DNA from 3 places in the Brevibacterium sp. NPDC056726 genome. Region 1 is predicted to be linked to each of the others. Evidence: riboswitches for the same ligand, from Rfam matches in the RefSeq annotation. Region 1 holds a riboswitch; each other region holds the start of a gene.
What was found. Region 1 has a riboswitch for thiamine pyrophosphate ahead of thiO (glycine oxidase ThiO). Riboswitches for the same ligand answer to the same signal wherever they lie in the genome.

Region 1 (6,157 bases):
AGTTCGTCGATGATCCCCACGACGTGGGGTTCGCCGCCGGCGGCCATGATCGCGCCGACCGGTGCCCGGAAGAGGCACGTGACGACACCGGCCGCGGCGATGAACACCCATTTCTCCCACAGGGCGTCGTCGATGCCGTCGATGACCTGCAGCCGGAAGCCGGGGACGTCGAGCGCGTCGACGACCGCGGGTGGGACCTCTCCCCCGCCGAGGCGGCCGATCGTCATCGTCGCGAGATCCGTCATCTGGACGATGTCGGCTCCGCGCATCGTGCCGACGATCTTGACGAGCCCACCGAGCACCTGTCCGGGGAACTCCGCCTCGAGGCGGCCGATCTGCGCCATCCCGTTGAGGAACGGGATGATGAGGGTCTGGGGTCCGACGGCCGGTCGGAGGTCGGCGATGATCGATTCGAGGGCACCGGCCTTGACGGCGACGAGGACGAGGTCGACCGGGGTCGGGTCGGCCGCGAGCTCCTCCGCCGTCGTCACGGTCACCGGGTTCGTCCGGTCCTCGTCTGGGGCGATGAATCGCAGACCGTTCTCTCTCAGGGCCTCGGCGCGTGCGGGCCTGACGAGGAAGGTGACGTCGCGTCCGGCTTCGACGAGGCGGGTGCCGAAGGCGCCGCCGGTCGCGCCGGCTCCGGCGATGAGGATTGTCACAGGGTGCCGTCCTTCGGGGTCGTGCCGGTGGTCGTGCCGGTGGTCGTGTCGGGGTCAGCGGAAGTCAGCTGCGCGCGCAGCCGAGCGGCCGCCTCGGCGGGGTCGGGCGCCTCGGTGATCGCGCGGACGACGACGATGCGCGTCGCCCCGGTCTCCTGCACTGACCGGAGACGATCACCGGCGGAGATCCCGCCGATCGCGAACCACGGCTTCGCCGTTCTCCCGCTCACCGCCGCGAGCGGTTCGAGTCCGGCCGCCGGGCGACCGGGCTTCGTCGGGGTCTCCCACACGGGGCCGAGGCAGAAGTAGTCGATCTCCGGGTCGGCGGCGGCGGCGAGCGCCTGCTCGACCGAATGCGTCGACCGGCCGAGGATGACGTCGTCGCCGAGCACCGTGCGGGCCTGCGCGCTCGTCAGGTCGCCCTGCCCGACATGGAAGACGTCCGCGCCGACGAGGAGGGCGACGTCGGCGCGGTCGTTGACGGAGAAGAGCTTCCCGTGCCGGTGGGCGGCCTCGCGGAGGATCTCGAGGGCGGCGATCTCCTCCCTGGCCTCCAGGCCCATGTCGCGGAGCTGGATGATGTCGACGCCCCCGGCGTAGGCGGCGTCGAGGAACTCACCGAGGTCGCCCTGCTGCGTGCGGGCGTCGGTGCAGAGGTAGAGCCGGGCGGAGGCGAGCGCACGGGTCCGCGCGGCGTCCCGGCCGGTGGAGTCGCGGTCGGCCGGGTGGCCCGCGTTCTCGGTCACGGGGTCTTGCACTGCGGGAGACGTTGGCATCGTGGGAACCATGCTCCTAGAGTAGAGGAGTTCGCGGGAGCCTCGCAGGGAGGCTGAGAGGGCTTCGTGCCGACCGTCCTACCTGATGCGGGTCATGCCGCCGGAGGGAGAATCGCATGGACGTCATCGTCGTCGGCGCCGGGATCATCGGCCTGGCCGCGGCGTGGGAGCTGCACCGGCGCGGGGCGGCCGTCACCGTCATCGATCCGCATCCGGGCGCGGGCGCCACCGCGGCCGCGGCCGGGATGATCGCCCCTGCCGCCGAGATCGCGTGGGGCCAGACTCCGCTGTTTCCGCTCATGCGCGTCTCCGCCGACCTCTACCCGGACTTCACTGCGGCACTGACCCGGGAATCGGGGGCCGACCTCGGGGAGACGGCGACCGCCACACTCGTCTGCGCCGGTGACCGCGCGGATCTCACGGCCCTGCGCGAACTCAGCGCCCTCCAGTCCGCGGCCGGTTCCGACCTCGACCTGCTCACCGGATCCCGCGCCCGCGATCTCGAACCCGCCCTGGCCCCCGGTGTGTGCGGGGCCGTCCTCATTCCCGGCGATCATGCGATCGATCCCCGGCGGGTGACGCGCGCGCTGCTCACCGTCCTCGGCGACCGCGTCATCGAGGACCGGGTGACGGGACTGGTCGGCGATGAGGGATCACCGACCGGTGCCCCGGCCCGGACGACCGGAGTCGAGCTCGCCTCGGGGCGTCGGCTGCACGCCGATCAGGTCGTGCTCGCCGCAGGCATGGCGCACAATGCGATCGCCGGCGCTCCCGAGCTGCCGCTGCGGGCCGTCCACGGCGACGTCATCCGCCTCCGCTCGGATCCCGGCGCTCCCCCGCTGCTCACCCGGACGATCCGGGGACTCGTCGCCGGTCGGCCCGTCTACGTCGTGCCGCGGCCCGATGGGGAGCTCGTCCTCGGGGCGACCTCCCGGGAGGACGGCCAGGCGGGCATCCTCGCCGAGGGCGTCCACCGTCTCCTCCACGACGCCGAACGCCTCGTGCCCGGGCTCCTCGGATGTGAGATCACGGAGATCACGGCACGGGCCCGGCCCGGCTCGCCCGACGACCTCCCTCTCCTCGGTCGCACTGACCCCGGTCTCGTCGTCTCCACCGGGTACTTCCGCCACGGGGTTCTCCTCGCACCGTTCGGCGCCCGCCTCGGCGCGGATCTCGTCGTCGGCGCGGACTCCGCGTGGCTGCCCGTCGGTGCGCGCGAGGCCGTGGCACCGGAACGGTTCGAGTCCGACCACTCGCCATCATCACCGCAGTCACCTGGTGCACCACTGCTGACAGCAAGGAAGGGATCATGACCATCACTCTCAACGGCGACCGCCGGGACATCACCGCGGGCACGACCGCCCGCACCCTCGTCGAGGACATCACCGGACGGCAGCTGAGCGAAGACGGCACCCCGGTCGACGGCGGCCGCATCGGGGTGGCCCTCGCCGTCGACGGTGAAGTCGTGCGCCGCGGGCTGTGGGCCGGCTTCACCATCACCGACGGCCACACCGTCGACATCGTCACCGCAGTCCAGGGAGGCTGACATGAGCTGGACCATCGACACCGTCACCTTCGACTCCCACCTCGTCATGGGCACCGGTGGGGCGAGCACCCTGCGCATCCTCGAGGACGCCCTGACCGCCTCGGCGACAGAGCTGACGACGGTCGCGATCCGCCGCTTCGACGCCGAGGCCAGGGATTCGGTGTTCGCGCTCCTCGAGCGGCTGGGCATCCGCTCACTGCCGAACACGGCCGGGTGCTACACCGCCCGCGATGCCGTGCTCACCGCGCAGCTGGCCCGGGAGGCGCTCGAGACGAACTGGGTCAAACTCGAGGTCATCGCCGACGAGGACACCCTCCTGCCCGACCCCGTCGAACTCTTCCGCGCCACCGAGGAGCTCGTCCTCGACGGCTTCACGGTCTTCGCCTACACGAACGACGATCCCGCGCTGGCGAAGCGGCTCGAGGACGCCGGGGTCGCCGCGGTCATGCCCGCCGGCGCCCCGATCGGTTCGGGCCTGGGCATCCTCAACCCGCACAACATCGAGACGATCGTCTCCCGCGCCCAGGTGCCCGTCATCCTCGACGCGGGCATCGGCACCGCCTCGGACGCCGCCCTGGCCATGGAGCTCGGGTGCACCGCGGTGCTGCTCGCCTCCGCCGTCACCCGCGCTCACGACGCCCCGGCGATGGCGCAGGCGATGCGGCTCGCCGTCGACGCCGGTCGCCTGGCGGCCGGGGCGGGACGGATCCCCAAACGCCCGCTCGCGCTCGCATCGTCGCCCGACGACGGGCGGGTCACCGCGGAGTCCGCCCGCACGACCTCGGTCGAGAACCTGGTGATGGGGCCGTGAGACCGCTCGTCGAACCCGGACCCGAGCTCAGCCCCGCGGAGATCGCACGCTACTCCCGGCACCTCAGCCTGCCCGATGTCGGGGTGACCGGTCAGCGCCGCCTGCGCGCGGCGAAGATCCTCGTCATCGGCGCCGGCGGTCTCGGCGCCCCGGTCCTCCAGTACCTCGGGGCGGCCGGGATCGGGCAGCTGACCGTCATCGACGACGATGTCGTCGACGTGTCGAACCTGCAGCGCCAGATCCTCCACCGGGACGCCGATGTCGGCCGTCCCAAGGTCGAATCCGCGCGCGATGCCCTCCTCCGGCTCGATCCCGGCCTCACCGTCGAGACGGTTGCCGAGCGCCTGAGCCCGGACAACGCCCTCGAACTCTTCGCCGCCCACGACCTCGTCATCGACGGGGCGGACAACTTCGCGACCCGCTACCTGTCCAACGACGCCGCCGAACTCACCGGCACACCGCTGGTGTGGGGGACGATCTTCCGCTTCGAGGGGCAGGTGAGCACGTTCGCCCCCGGTCACGGTCCGATGCTGCGTGACCTCTTCCCCGACATCCCCGACGCCGATTCCGTGCCGAGCTGTGCCGAGGGCGGGGTGCTCGGGGTGCTCTGCGGGCTCGTCGGGTCGCTCATGGCCGCCGAGGCGATCAAGCTCATCTGCGGCATCGGCGATCCCCTGCTCGGCCGCCTGCTGCGGGTCGATGCGTTGAGCACGAGCTTCACGACGCTGCGCTTCTCGCCCGACCCGGACCGCCCCGCCGTCACCGATCTCGCCGAGGTGGCCCTCGCGTGTGCGGCACCGGCGGTGGGGGCTCCGGCTCCGGCCGGGGTGGCGGAGGTCACGGCCGACGAGGTCCGCGCGCTCACCTCGGCGCCGGTGATCGTCGATGTCCGGGAGGCGTGGGAGCGGGAGCTCGAGGCGATTCCCGGCAGCGTGCACGTCCCCCTCGACGTCGTCGTCGACCGCGGGTGGCCGTCCCTCGCCGAGGCGGTCGGCCCGGCCACCGACATCGTCGTCCACTGCAGGTCGGGGGTGCGGTCGGCTCGCGCCGTCTCGGCAGTGAGCAGCGAAGCGCCGTCGGATGTCCGCATCCGGTCATTGGCCGGAGGCATCGAGGCGTGGACGGCGACGGAGTCTACGCCAGTTCGCTGAGGCGGCGACGCAGTCCGTTCTCCCCGGCTCGCATGACGATGCCGTGCATGCCGGCGGAGGCCGGTCTGAGGACCCGGACGGATCGCCGCCTGGTCGTCACGCACCATATCGCGGAGATCGCGGTGAGCGGCCCGGTGCGCGCCAGGGTCCAGACGCCGACGCCGCGCAGGTCGCCGTCGGCGAGGAGGCGCACCTGCTGCGGTGGGATGAGACCCTCGATGGACAGCGTGATGTCGAACGCGACGCCGAGGGGGCTGCGCACGGTGATCTCCGCGCGACTGCCGGGGTGGACACCCGAGTCGTCCGTGGTGGCCGCGGCGATGCCCGGCCACCACTGCGGCCAGGCCTCGACATCGGTGAGGACCGTCCACACCGCAGCGAGGGGATCGGCCGCTCGCCACACCGACTCGAAGTGGAAGGGCGCGGACTCACCGGGGCGGGGGCGGGTGTGCTCGTGGCTCATCGCGGGCCTCCGTTCGACGCGTCGTCCTTCGACGGTAGTCTGGGTGGCGTGCCAGCCGAAAATCGCCGACCCCGCAGACCGTCGCCGCTCGGCGGGCGGAAGCCGACGAAGGACGACCTCGCGCAGTTCGCCACCGACGATCCCGATGCCATCGACGATGTCCTCCCGGCCGGGCCGGGAAAGCTCTCCCTGCTCATCGTCGGCATCAATCCGGGACTGTGGACAGCGGCGGTCAACGCGCCCTTCGCGCGTCCGGGCAATCGCTTCTGGCCCTCGCTCCATCGGGGCGGGCTGACCGATCACCTCGTCGATGCCTCGCGCGGTCTCTCCGCAGAGGATGAGGAGCATCTGCTCTCCCGGGGCATCGGGATCACCAACCTCGTCGGGCGGGCCACGGTCCGGGCCGATGAGCTGACGAACGAGGAGCTGCGCGCCGGCGGTGCCCGCCTCGTCGCGCGTTTGGCCGATCTTCGGCCGGCAGCTGTGGCGATCGCCGGGATCACCTCGTTCCGGATCGCGTTCTCCCAGCCGAAGGCGACGCTCGGCGTTCAGGACACCTCCCTCATTCCCGGCTGGCCGGAGGACGTCGCTCTGCGCGTCGTGCCGCAGCCGAGCGGCTTGAACGCGCATTACAACATCGCGGCCCTCGCCGACATCTGGCGGGAGACGTGGGCTGCCATCGAGCAGTGACCTCGCCGGCTTGCCGACAGGGCCTCCGCCGGATCAGGGTGAGGCCGCTGCCGGGGTC
Region 2 (6,157 bases), on a different contig from region 1:
CGGGCGCGATGTCCGTGACGAGCGGACCCAGGGTGTAGAAGGGGGCGCCGTCGCAGAGCTCCTGCTGGCGCTCGACGTTCTCCCGCACGAGATGGAGCGGAATGTGGCCGGGGCCCTCGACCATGACCTGGACGTCGTGCTCCCATGCCCGCTTCGTCAGCTCGGCGAGGGTGTCGAGTTCGGCGAACTGGGCGGCGTCGTTGGCGTCGGCGATCGAGCCGGGGCGCAGCCCGTCGCCGAGGGAGAACGCGACATCGTAGGCCGCGAAGATCTCACAGAGCTCGTCGAAGTGCGTGTAGAGGAAGTTCTCCTCATGGTGGGCCAGGCACCATCCGGCCATGATCGACCCGCCGCGGGAGACCATTCCGGTCACGCGGTCGGCGGTGAGCGGGACGTAGCGCAGCAGCACACCGGCGTGGACGGTCATGTAGTCGACGCCCTGCTCGCACTGTTCGATGACGGTGTCGCGGTAGATCTCCCAGGTCAGCGCCTCGGCGTCGCCGTCGACCTTCTCAAGCGCCTGGTAGATCGGCACGGTGCCGATGGGGATGGGGGAGTTGCGGATGATCCACTCGCGGGTGGTGTGGATGTCGTTGCCCGTCGAGAGGTCCATGAGGGTGTCGGCACCCCACTTCGCGGCCCACTGGAGCTTCTGCACCTCCTCGGCGATCGAGCTCGTCACCGCCGAGTTGCCGATGTTCGCGTTGATCTTGACGAGGAACGCCTTGCCGATGATCATCGGCTCGGATTCGGGGTGGTTGATGTTCGCGGGGATGATCGCGCGCCCGGCAGCGACCTCGGAGCGGACGAGTTCGACGTCGCACTGCTCGCGGATCGCGATGTAGCGCATCTCGGGGGTGATGATGCCCTGCCGGGCGTAGTGCATCTGCGTGACGGTGCGTCCGGGCTTCGCGCGCCGAGGCGTCCGGTCGGGCCCCTGCCACTGCTGGGAGGGTGCGCCGCGGCGGACGGCTGCCCGCCCGTCGTCCTCGATGAGGTGGCCGCGGGCCGCGTAGTCCTCGGTGTCGTCGCGGTCGGCGATCCACTCCGCGCGGTGCGGGGGCAGGCCCTGTTCGGGGACGGCGCCGGGCCCGACGGTGCGGTAGACGTGGACCGGCTCGTTGGGGCGGCCGTTCGTGTCGTCGAGGTCGATGCGGGTGACGGGCACGCGGATGCCGTGCTCACGGTCCTCGACCCAGGCCAGGGAATGGGTGGGGTACTGCTCGAGAGCGAAACCCGCGGGGGTGCTCGCGGAGTTCTCGGCCGGTGCCGTCGGGCGCGGGGCAACGGTGGGACGGGTGGTTTCTGGGGTGGGCGCAGTCATCTGCGATCCTCTCTTCCTCCGCCGGTATCAACCGGATCAGGTTCAACGGTCTCGAGCGGTCTCAGCTCGATCTCAGCCCTCTTCCGAAGGCCCCCGTGGGGTCACACAACGACTATCACGGTGTGGGCGCCGCCACAAAATCACCCGCGGCAGGTGTTCACTGCGCGAGACGGTGGACGCGCGGTCGCCCGATTTGGTGCCTCAGTTTCAGCGTGCCCAAGTGGACGCGCCCCAGTGGGTGTGCCCCGGTGGACGGGCTCCTGCCGACGTGCCTCGGTGGACGTGCCCAGCGGACGCGCCCTGGGGGAAGTACCCCAGTGGGCTCGCCTCGGATTCCTGCGCACGCTGGACGCCTGCGGCATCGTGCCTGCAGGCCTGCTTCCACGCGCATTGTGCGTGCGCGCCCCGCTCGCTGCGTCATCGTGCGTGCAGCATCGCGCCTCGGCGGACGCACTCCCGCGACTTCGCTGACGGGGTGTCTGCGGGCGTGCGCCGGTGCTCGTCCTCGGGGTGCTCGTTCAACGGCGAGCGTGAATATCGCCGCCTCGGCGAATCTGCCGGCGCTCGTTCAACACGGAGCGTGAATATCGCGTCTTTGGGGACGCGATATTCACGCTTCGTGTTGAGTGAGACTCAGGGGTGAGTGAGGCTCAGGGGTGAACGAGGCGCTGCGTTGAACGAGCAAGCGCTCGCCCCCTGTGTCGGCTCCCGCAGGCGCGGCGCCTCACGCCCCCTGGAGGAACGTTTTCGCGACCGCGCCGAGCGCGACGACGTCGCTGATCGCGCACATCTCCCGCGCCGAGTGCATCGAGTAGAGCGCCGGTCCCACATCGACCGTCGTCATGCCCATGCGGGTGGCCGTCAGCGGTCCGATCGTCGACCCGCACGGCACCGAGTTGTTCGAGACGAAGTCCTGGTACTCGACCCCGGCGGCTGCACAGGCGCGGGCCCACGTCGCCGTGCCGACGGCATCGGTGGCATACCGCTGCTGGGCGTTGAGTTTGAGCAGGGGCCCCGCACCCAGGCGCGGACGCACGTGCGGATCGTGGCGTTCGGGGTAGTTCGGGTGGGCGGCGTGTCCGGCGTCGGAGGACACGCACACCGAGGCGGCCAGTGCGGCGAGGTAGTCACTGCGGTTCGCCTCGGGGAAGAGGGCGGCGACGATCCGCTCGGTGACGTCGGAGAGGAACGGCCCGCTCGCGCCCGAGCGCGAGTTCGACCCCACCTCCTCATGGTCGAACCCGGCGAACAGGGCCACCGCATCGAGCGCCTCGGCGTCGAGGGACGTCATCGCGGTCACCCCGGCGTGGACGGAGAGGAGGTTGTCGAGTCTCGGGGAGGCGAAGAACTCGTCCGCGGCGCCGAAGAGCGCGGGCTCCTGCGCGGGGATCGTGTAGACGTCGTGGCCGACGATGAGTTCGGGGTCGACGCCGGCGGAGGCGGCGAGGATCTCGAGGACATCGGCCTCGGCGAGGTCGGCGAGACCGACGATCGGGGTCGTGTGCCGCTGCTTGTCGAGGGTGAGGCCCTCGTTGACCTGCCGGTCGAGATGGATCGCGAGCTGCGGGATGCGTGCGATCGCCGGCGTGTGCGCGAGGACGACGCTGCCGTCGGCGAGGCTGAGGCGCCCGGCGAGGGCGAGCTCCCGATCGAGCCACGAGTTGAGCAGCGGCCCGCCGTAGATCTCGACACCGAACTGGCGCACGCCTTCGGCGACGAACTCGTCACCGGGCTTGAGTTTGAACGCCGGCGAATCGGTGTGGGAGCCGAAGACCCGGAACGGGGGCACCGCCGAGGCGGTCGACCCGTTCGCGGTCGAATCGGCTTCCGCTGCGTCAATCCGCCCTGTCGGGGCCATCCAGGCGATGATCGCGCCGTCGCGGATGACGTAGTACCCGTGGCCGACCTCAAGGGTCCACGGCTGACGTTCGTCGAGTCGGGTGAACCCGGCGGCGTCGAAGCGCTCGGCCGCTGCGGCAGTGGCATGATAGGAGCTGGGAGAGGCCGTGACGAAAGCGGAGAGGTCGGCTGCGACCTGCGCGTTTGCTGTCTGATCCGTGGATGGAGTGCTCATCTGAACAGCCTATCCTTTGGGGTAGCTTCGACCACAGGGGCCGAAGCGCCAGCGGTCGCCCGAAGCGGACGATCAGCGGTCGTCCGACGTGGATGGTCAGCGGTCTCCCGCACCGGGCGGGCCGGCGGTCGTCCGACATGGACGGTCAGCGGTCGTCCGAACCGGGCGGGCCGGCGGTCGCCGAACGTCGACGGCCGGCGCGGACGAGCGTGCAACGACGAGTGAGAATGCGAGGAGTGTTCGACGTGAACCAATTCGTGGCCGAGTGGAATACGTGGCGGGACTCGCGGAACTCCTCGTTGGCGACGCCCTTCGGGTGGCTCAGCGTCGTCGGGCTCCACTGGCTCGACGAGGAGTCGACGTGGCCGGGAGCGCCGGGAACGTTCACCGTCGACGACGACGGCTGGGTCACCCTCGCGCTCGATCCCGGCACGAAGGCCGGCCCTGCGGCCGCGACCTTCGATCTGCTCAGTGCCCCCACCGAGGCGGCTCCCACCTCCCACGACCTCACCGACACCGGCCCCGGCACCAGGCCCGAGGCAGGCACCGATCCCCGTTCAGGCACCGACGCGGAATGGGAGTCCGGGTCGACGCGCACGGCCGTCCGCCTCGGCGCCGATGACATTCCGCTGCCGGAGTCTCCCCAGGTCAGGGTCGAGGACAACGGGTTCAGCGCGAAGCTGCCGACCGGCGGGTCGCTCGACTGGTTCACTGTCGGCCATGTCCTCTATGAGCTCATCGAACGCGGCGGTCGCCTCGGTGTGCGCATCCGCGACTCGAAGTCGCCGCTGCTCGCGAAGTTCGTCGAGGTCCCCGTCTTCGATCCGAACCGGGACTTCGTCTTCCTCGCCCGCTTCACCCCCTTCGACGAACCCGAGATCCGGCCGGTCGCCTCGGCGCAGGAGAACCTCACGCTCGAGACGATGCTCGTCGGCACCGTCACCTTTACCACGCCCGCCGGGGAGGTGTCGCTCGTGGCCTCGGGGTGCCCGGCGACGGGACTCCAGCTCGACTTCCACGATGAGACGAACGGGCGGTCGACGGCGGCGTGGCGGACCCTTGACCTCGGCATTCCCAACGCCGACGGGTCGCTCGTCGTCGACTTCAACCGTGCGGTCAACTACCCGTTCGCGTTCTCCGCGTTCGCAACCTGCCCGGCCCCGGTCGCCGGCAACGACGTGCCGTTCGCCGTCACCGCCGGTGAGCGCCGGCCCCCGTTCTTCTACTCAGAGGCCGGCATCAACGTGCCGTTCCTCTTCTACTCGTGGTGGGACGAGGACAGCGCCCGCGTGACCCGGCCGTGGTACGACCGGTTCGGGCTCGACATGACGATCCTCAACCCGAACGAGAACGATGAGGAGCAGTCCCTCGTCGGCTTCGACGGGGTCGCGATGTCCGGCGGCGACGTCACGCCGCTGACCCGGAAGGCCAGGTCGCGGCTCGTCAAGGTCGCCACCGACGCGCTGACCTCGCGCCTGCCGGTCATCGGGATCGGGGCGTACGCGGAGTTCCTCGTCACCGCCCAGCGGGAGCTGCGCGAACAGCAGGGATACGCCGAGGCGGCCCCGGAGATCCCCGCCCCCACGCCGGGTCGCCTGCAGATCGTCATGAACTCCGAACTCGATCCGCGGGCCGTCGGCCTCGACGTCGTCCACACGGATCCGACGGGTCTCATCGTCGCCGAGGTCGACCTCGAGCTGCCGCTCGAATCACGGTTCGCCGAGCTCGAGGAGTTCGCTGCCGCGCTGCGGGCGGGCTCGCCGATCGCCAGCTGGCAGGAGTTCGACTACCGGGTCGTCACGATGATCCGCCGCCACCGATGATCCGCCGCCACCGCTGAGCCGCGCGCGGGCCGGTGACCTCCGAGTCGGCCGGTGAACCTCGCATCGGCCGGCACGACCCCAGCAACACGAAGGGCGCTCAGCCACCCGGTGCAGGGTGGCTGAGCGCCCTCGAGGCTGCTGAGACCGGCCGCCTACCAGATGCTCACGCGCTGCTCGGGCGCGAGGTACATGCCGTCGGACTCCTCGACGCCGAACGTGTCGTGGAAGACCGTCATGTTCTTCACGACCTGGTTGCAGCGGAACTCCTCCGGCGAATGCGGGTCGATGCTCAGGCGGCGGATGCGCTCCTCGGTGCGCATCTTCGCCCGCCACGCCTTGGCCCACGCGGTGAAGAACGAGGCGGCCTCCTCCGGCGAGGGGGCGCGACCGAGTTCGAGTTCGAGGGCCTTCCACCCGATCGACAGACCGCCGAGGTCACCGATGTTCTCACCGACCGTGAGCGCGCCGTTGACGTGCTGTGAGGCCTCGAGCCCCGCGGGCACGAGCGCATCGTACTGGTCGATGAGCGCTGTCGTCCGCTCCTCGAAGCGCTCGCGGTCCTCGGCCGTCCACCAGTCGACGAGGTTGCCGTCGCCGTCGTAGCGCGAGCCCTGATCGTCGAAGCCGTGGCCGATCTCGTGGCCGATGACCGCGCCGATCGCCCCGAAGTTCGCCGCGACGTCACCGTCGGCGTCGAAGAACGGCGGCTGGAGGATCGCGGCGGGGAAGACGATCTCGTTCATCACCGGATGGTAGTACGCGTTGACCGTCTGCGGCGTCATCAGCCACTCGGTGCGGTCGATCTCCTTGCCGATGCGCCCCACCTGGCGGGCGTGCTCGGCGCGGGCGGCCCGCCGGACGTTGCCGACGAGGTCACCGGCGTCGACCGTCGCGGGGTAGTCGCGCCACACCTCGGGGTAGCCGACCTTCGGGGTG
Region 3 (6,157 bases), on a different contig from region 1:
CCCCGCAGAGGCTGCGCCGACGTGCCGAGGGTGAAGCGGCGGGCTCCAATCGCGTCGAGGAAGTCGAGGTCGTGGCTGACGGCGATGACCGCGCTGCCGTGGTCGAGGACGTCGAGGAACAGTGCGACGAGTCCCGCCCACGTCAGCGCGTCCTGCCCGAACGTCGGCTCATCGACGATGAGGACCTGGGGGCGCGGAGCGATCATCGCCGCCACCGACAGGCGACGCTTCTCCCCGCCGGAGAGACCCTGCGGGTGGGCCTCGGCGATGTCGGACAGTCCCAGCGTCTCCAGCAGGTCGGTCACCCGAGCGTCGACCTCGGCCGCCGACCAGCCGGCCAGTCGCGGACCGAGGGCGAGCTCCTCGGCGACGCTGGGTTTGAGGAACTGATGCTCGGGTTCCTGGAAGACCATGCCGATGCGCGGGGCGAGGAACTTCGAGGGCCAGGTGTACGGCCGCGCCTCCTTCGCCCCGGCGGCAAGCGGCCCCGCTGCGCGCACCTCACCGGAGAACTCGGGGATGAGGCCGGCCAGGGTCAGCGCTGTCGTCGACTTCCCGGCCCCGTTGGCGCCGACGATGCCGAGCGCCTCACCCGCCCGCACCTCGAGGTCGAGATCGGTCGCTGCGGGCACGGCTGCCCGCGGCCGGGCGACGCCCAGGCGCTCGCCGACGAGCACGGGGGACCCGAGTCGGTCCTGCGCTCCAGTTCTGCCCGGCATCGTCCAGCGGTCGGGGGCGGTGCGGGACCCGGATTCGGGCAGCCAGATCCCGGTGGTCCTGAGCACCTCGGCGAGTGCGGGGTCACCGAAGACCTCGTCCGGGGTGCCGTGGGCGACGACGCCTGTGCGGCCGAGGACGATGACGGTGTCGACCTCGTCGCTCCACAGGCTCACCCGGTGCTCGACGACGATCATCGTCGCCGCAGTGGACTCCTGGACCGTGAGGACGGCATCGCGGACCGCCCTCGCCGAGGCGGGGTCGATGTTGGCCGTCGGCTCGTCGAGGACGATCACCTCGGGTGCCATCGCGTGGATCCCGGCGAGCGCGAGGCGCTGCTTCTGGCCCCCGGACAGCGCCGCCGTCGGGTGGGACTGGGGAAGGTCGAGGCCCATGGCGGCCAGGGAGGCGTCGATCCGCGCGTCGACCACCTCGGCGGGCAGACCGAGGTTCTCCATTCCGAACGCGACATCGTCACCGATGCGGGAGAAGATCACCTGCGAATCGGGGTCCTGGAGGACGAGCCCGGTGACGCCTCGGCGGGGGTCGGGTGGGGCGTCGCCGACGAGGAGATCACCGGCTGACTCCCCGGCCTCAGTGGGAAGGACCCCGGCGATCGCATGGAGGAGCGTCGACTTACCCGCCCCCGACGGCCCCAAGAGGAGAACCTTCTCACCTGGGGCGATGTCGAGGTCGACGGGGCCGACGGCGAGGCTGTCCCGATCGGCGTGCCGCCACGAGTATCCGTGGGCGCGGATCGGCAGGCCCATCAGCGCACGCGGCCGGAGGCGAAGGAGCTCAGCGCCCCGGTCTTCGCGATCGCGCGGTAGGCGTACCAGGCGCCGATGCCGGAGATGACGACGCCGGAGATCATCGCGCACACCGCGTAGGCGAGCTGGAAGTCGAACTGCCATTCGGCGTTGTAGAGGATGTTCTCGCTCACGGCCATGAAGGTCGCGGCGACGAGTCCGGACAGCGCGGTCACCCACAGGGTGAACTTCCGGTAGCCGAAGGCGGCGAAGACGAGTTCGGCGCCGAGGCCCTGGAGGAAGCCCGACAGCAGCACGGTCGCCCCGAAGTGGGAGCCGAGGACGCCTTCGACGGCGGCGGCGAGGAGTTCGCACAGCAGCGCGGCTCCGGGTTTGCGGATGATCGCCCCGGCGAGCGGACCGGCGAGCACCCAGAGGCCGGCGATGAGGCCGATCGAGGGCGGGAAGGCCTGGAAGGCGAGCTCGATGCCCTTCCAGCTGGCGGCGAGCACCCAGAAGATCAGGCCCACGGCGATGCCGAGGACCGCGGTGACGACGTAGTCGACGACCCGCCACTTCTTCGTCGGCGGGGCCTGGGTGAATGCCGGTGCCGTCGTCGAGCGGGAACCGGGCGTGGTCGTGTTCGGCATAGCGCCTCCTCGTGTCTCAAGGAGGGGTAGAAGAGTCTCGACTTCCTTCGGCGGTGCTAGCCGCATCAGGTTCGAGGGTCTGCAGCGTCATCTGCACTCTCAGCGCCCTTGGCGGCGCTCCCCTGTCGTGTGCGCTCCACTGTACAACACCTGACGATCCCCGGCACCGCACGTCCGCGGGGCCGGGGATCTGGTGCGAACGGGACTCAGGCCGGAACGACCATGACCGGACCCTCGGCATGGTGGAGGACCCCGCGGGAGACCGATCCGAGCAGCGCGGACTTCACGGCCCCGCGGCCCCGGGTGCCGAGGACGGTGAGCTGCGCGGTCTTCGTCGCCGCGGACAGCAGCGCGGTGGCATCGCCGATGAGCGCCGAGGTGGACACCTGGAGCCCGGGGAACTGACTGCGCAGCTCTTCGGCGTCCTTGTCGAGTTCGGCTTCGATCTGCTGCTGCCGGCGGTCGGCGACGTCACCGCCGAGTTCGAGCTCCGGGTACCAGTAGAGCCATTCCTCCCCGGCCGGCAGCACCGTGACGATCTCGAGGTCGGCGTTGCGCGAAGCGGCCGCCTCGGCGGCGGTGAACATCGCGATCCGCGCGCCCTCGGACCCGTCGACGGCGACGACTACCGGGCCGGTCGTGTCCCCGCGGTGCGCCGAATGGCGGGGGACGACGATCGTCGGGCAGTGGGCGTGCGGCGGCAGCGCGGTCGAGACCGACCCGAGCATGCGGCCCATGAAGCCGCCGCGTCCACGCGCCCCGACGATGATGACATCGGCGTTGGCGCTGAGGTTGACGAGCACACCGGCGGCGTCACCGGATTCGACGGCGTACGTCACCGGTCCGGGATGATCGGCGAGGAGTTCGGCCGCCTCGGCGAGGGTCTTCTCCGCTGCCCGCATCGCGGCTTCGTCCTCGGGTTCGGACGGGATCGAGGCCATGTTCGGGTAGATCATCAGGGGCATCGTGAAGGCCGTGACGACGGTGAGGGGAACGTCTCGGTGCAGCGCCTCGGCGGCACCGTAGCGCAGGGCAAGGGCTGCGAGCTCGGATCCGTCGAAGCCGACGAGGACGCCGAGGTTGTCGGTGAGTCCGGAATCGGAGGCGCGGGTGTCGGTCGGGCGGGCCTCGGCCGGGTTCGCGGCGGACGAGCGGGAGTCAGCAGTCATGGCAGTCCTTCCATCGGGGCCTGACCAACCCTGACGGGGACGACGGCCCCGAAAACCGTGTGCCGTCCTCGTCGCCCTCAGTGTACCCAAGTGTTTTCTACAACGTGTAGAAGACCGCGAGGCGGACGGATTCCTCTCGCGTGCGGCGCGTGCCCACGGCCTCGGCGCGTGCTCACGGCCTGCGCCAGGGGGAGGGGTGCGTCAGACGGCGAAGCCGAGGTAGCTCAGGGCTGAGCGGATGATGTGCTCCTGGCCGTGGGAGAGCTCGGCGACGATGTCGGAGCGCAGCGCCTCGGTGGGGGTGAGCCAGTCGAGGCTGAGCGCATCGGCGCGCGGGGTGCATTCGCCGCGGACCTCCATGACGAAGCACATCGAGATCGCGTGCTGGCGCGGGTCGTGGAGGAGCGAGGTGCCCTCGGTGGGGAAGTACTCGGCGATGTGGAACGGGGCGATGGCCGGCGGGACGACGGGCAGCGCCATCGGGCCGAGGTCGTTCTCGGCATGCCGGAGCAGGGCCTGGCGGATGCTCTCGTGGTAGCGGATGCGTCCGCCGACGACCTCGCGACCCAGGGTGCCGTCGTCGAGGCGGCGCAGCAGGAGGCCGATCTCCTCGACATCGCCGGCCTCTCCGACGCGGACGGGGATGGCATTGACATAGGGGATGGGGAGACGGCGACGAAGCTGGGCGAACTCGTTGTCGTCGAACCAGTTCTCGTCGAAGTCGAGGGCAGTGCGGGTCATATCCCGATTGTGTCACAGTTCACCTCGACGGACGGGTGGGAGGAGGGGGGTCGAGGCGGCTCATGCCGGTCGGGTAAAGTATCTTGATGTCAAGATAAAACTCCGGCCGGGCCGCAGCGTCGCAGTGACGTGGCCTACAGTTGAGTCAACCACTCTCCGGCCAGCGGCGGTCGTGACATGGCCCGCAGCGGTCAACGACGATTGAAGGGATTGTCCATGATTGATCATGAGGTCCGTACCCACAAGAGCTCAGAGAACCTGGCTCGTGAGGATCAGCTCGCCTGGAAGATCGCCGAGGTCGCCTCCGACCCGACGCCCGTCGATCCCGAGGTCACCGAGATGGTGATCAACCGCGTCATCGACAACGCCGCCGTCGCGGCCGCCTCGGTGAACCGTTCGGCCCCCACCCACGCCCGCGAGCAGGCACAGGCGCACCCCTTCACCCCGGGTGCGACGATCTTCGGACTTCCCCTCGCCGAGCGCTTCTCCCCGGAGTGGGCGGCCTGGGCCAACGGCGTGGCCGTGCGCGAACTCGACTTCCACGACACCTTCCTCGCCGCCGAGTACTCCCATCCCGGTGACAACATCCCGCCGATCCTCGCCGTCGCCCAGCACATGGGCATCGGGGGAGCGGACCTCATCAACGGCATCGCCACCGGGTACGAGATCCAGGTCGACCTCGTCAAGGGCATGAGCCTGCACCAGCACAAGATCGACCATGTCGCCCACCTCGGCCCCTCGGCCGCGGCCGGCATCGGGGCGATGCTCCACCTGCCCACCGAGGTGACCTTCCAGGCAATCCAGCAGGCCCTGCACGTGACGACGGCGACCCGCCAGTCCCGCAAGGGTGAGATCTCCTCGTGGAAGGCCCACGCACCGGCCTTCGCCGGGAAGATGGCCGTCGAGGCCGTCGACCGGGCGATGCGCGGTGAAGGCGCCCCGAACCCGATCTACGAAGGCGAGGACGGCTTCATCGCGTGGATCCTCTCAGGCCCCGAGGCCCGCTACACGATCCCGCTGCCGGGCAAGGGCGAGGCCAAGCGCGCCATCCTCGACACCTACACCAAGGAGCACTCCGCCGAATACCAGGCGCAGGCGCTCATCGACCTCGCCCGCAAGCTCGGCGGTGAGATCGAGGACCTGACGAAGATCAAGCGCATCATCATCCACACCTCGCACCACACGCACAACGTCATCGGCACCGGCGCGAACGATCCGCAGAAGATGGATCCGAAGGCCAGCCGCGAGACGCTCGACCACTCGATCATGTACATCTTCGCCGTCGCCCTCGAGGACCGCGGCTGGCACCATGAGGACTCGTACACCCCCGAGCGGGCCGCCCGTCCCGAGACCGTCGAGCTCTGGCACAAGATCGAGACGACCGAGGATCCCGAGTGGACCCGCCGCTACCACTCGACCGACCCGAACGAGAAGGCCTTCGGCGGCCGCGTGGAGATCGAGTTCGAGGACGGGTCGACTCTGACCGACGAGATCGCCGTCGCCGACGCCCACCCGCTCGGTGCCCGCCCGTTCGTCCGCGAGAACTACGTCGAGAAGTTCCGGACGCTCTCCGCGGGCATCCTCACCGAGGCCGAGGCGAACCGCTTCCTCGACCTCGCCGAGAACCTCGAGAGCCTCGACGCAGCGGGCGTGGGCCAGCTGAGCTTCGCCGTCGAAGGGCTGAAGCACAGCGGTTCGAAGGGCATCTTCTGATGCTCGGGGCAACGACCACACCGGCCGAGCGCCGGAAGAGGTTCCGCGAGCTCCTCGCCGGCGACGAGATCGTCCAGTTCCCCGGCGCGATCAACCCGATCAACGCCCAGATCATCGAGCAGATCGGCTTCGAGGGCGTCTACATCTCCGGGGGCGCGTTCTCCGCAGCCATGGGCGTGCCCGACATCGGTCTGACCACCCTCACCGAGGTGGCCGACCACGGTCGTGCGATCGCCCGGGTGACGAACCTGCCGACGTTCATCGACGCCGACACCGGCTGGGGCGAGGCGATGAACGTCGCCCGCACCGTCCAGGAGTTCGAGGACGCAGGCATCTCCGGCATGCACCTCGAGGACCAGGTCAACCCGAAGCGGTGCGGCCACCTCGACGGCAAGGAGGTCGTGACCACGGTCGAGAT

Region 2: it holds a riboswitch for thiamine pyrophosphate, as region 1 does, so the genes downstream of both, thiC (phosphomethylpyrimidine synthase ThiC) here and thiO (glycine oxidase ThiO) in region 1, are expected to answer to the same signal.
Region 3: it holds a riboswitch for thiamine pyrophosphate, as region 1 does, so the genes downstream of both, ACFQ91_RS07990 (ECF transporter S component) here and thiO (glycine oxidase ThiO) in region 1, are expected to answer to the same signal.

Annotation. Positions count from the first base shown of each region.
Region 1 is NZ_JBHTYZ010000002.1:312,849-319,005, reverse strand. Features, by position in the region: gene ACFQ91_RS04940 (ketopantoate reductase family protein) at 1-662, opposite strand, end outside; gene thiE (thiamine phosphate synthase) at 659-1,438, opposite strand; TPP riboswitch at 1,462-1,564, shown strand; gene thiO (glycine oxidase ThiO) at 1,555-2,751, shown strand; gene thiS (sulfur carrier protein ThiS) at 2,748-2,984, shown strand; gene ACFQ91_RS04920 (thiazole synthase) at 2,986-3,795, shown strand; gene moeB (molybdopterin-synthase adenylyltransferase MoeB) at 3,792-4,946, shown strand; gene ACFQ91_RS04910 (SRPBCC family protein) at 4,930-5,409, opposite strand; gene ACFQ91_RS04905 (mismatch-specific DNA-glycosylase) at 5,458-6,099, shown strand; gene ACFQ91_RS04900 (thymidine kinase) at 6,156-6,157, opposite strand, start outside.
Region 2 is NZ_JBHTYZ010000006.1:159,527-165,683, reverse strand. Features, by position in the region: gene thiC (phosphomethylpyrimidine synthase ThiC) at 1-1,324, opposite strand, end outside; TPP riboswitch at 1,321-1,431, opposite strand; gene ACFQ91_RS13780 (M18 family aminopeptidase) at 2,049-3,398, opposite strand; gene ACFQ91_RS13775 (DUF1684 domain-containing protein) at 3,644-5,221, shown strand; gene ACFQ91_RS13770 (M13 family metallopeptidase) at 5,374-6,157, opposite strand, start outside.
Region 3 is NZ_JBHTYZ010000003.1:370,786-376,942, forward strand. Features, by position in the region: gene ACFQ91_RS07980 (energy-coupling factor transporter transmembrane protein EcfT) at 1-1, opposite strand, end outside; gene ACFQ91_RS07985 (ABC transporter ATP-binding protein) at 1-1,487, opposite strand, end outside; gene ACFQ91_RS07990 (ECF transporter S component) at 1,487-2,116, opposite strand; TPP riboswitch at 2,142-2,250, opposite strand; gene ACFQ91_RS07995 (universal stress protein) at 2,323-3,285, opposite strand; gene ACFQ91_RS08000 (DUF4916 domain-containing protein) at 3,487-4,026, opposite strand; gene ACFQ91_RS08005 (MmgE/PrpD family protein) at 4,243-5,739, shown strand; gene prpB (methylisocitrate lyase) at 5,739-6,157, shown strand, end outside.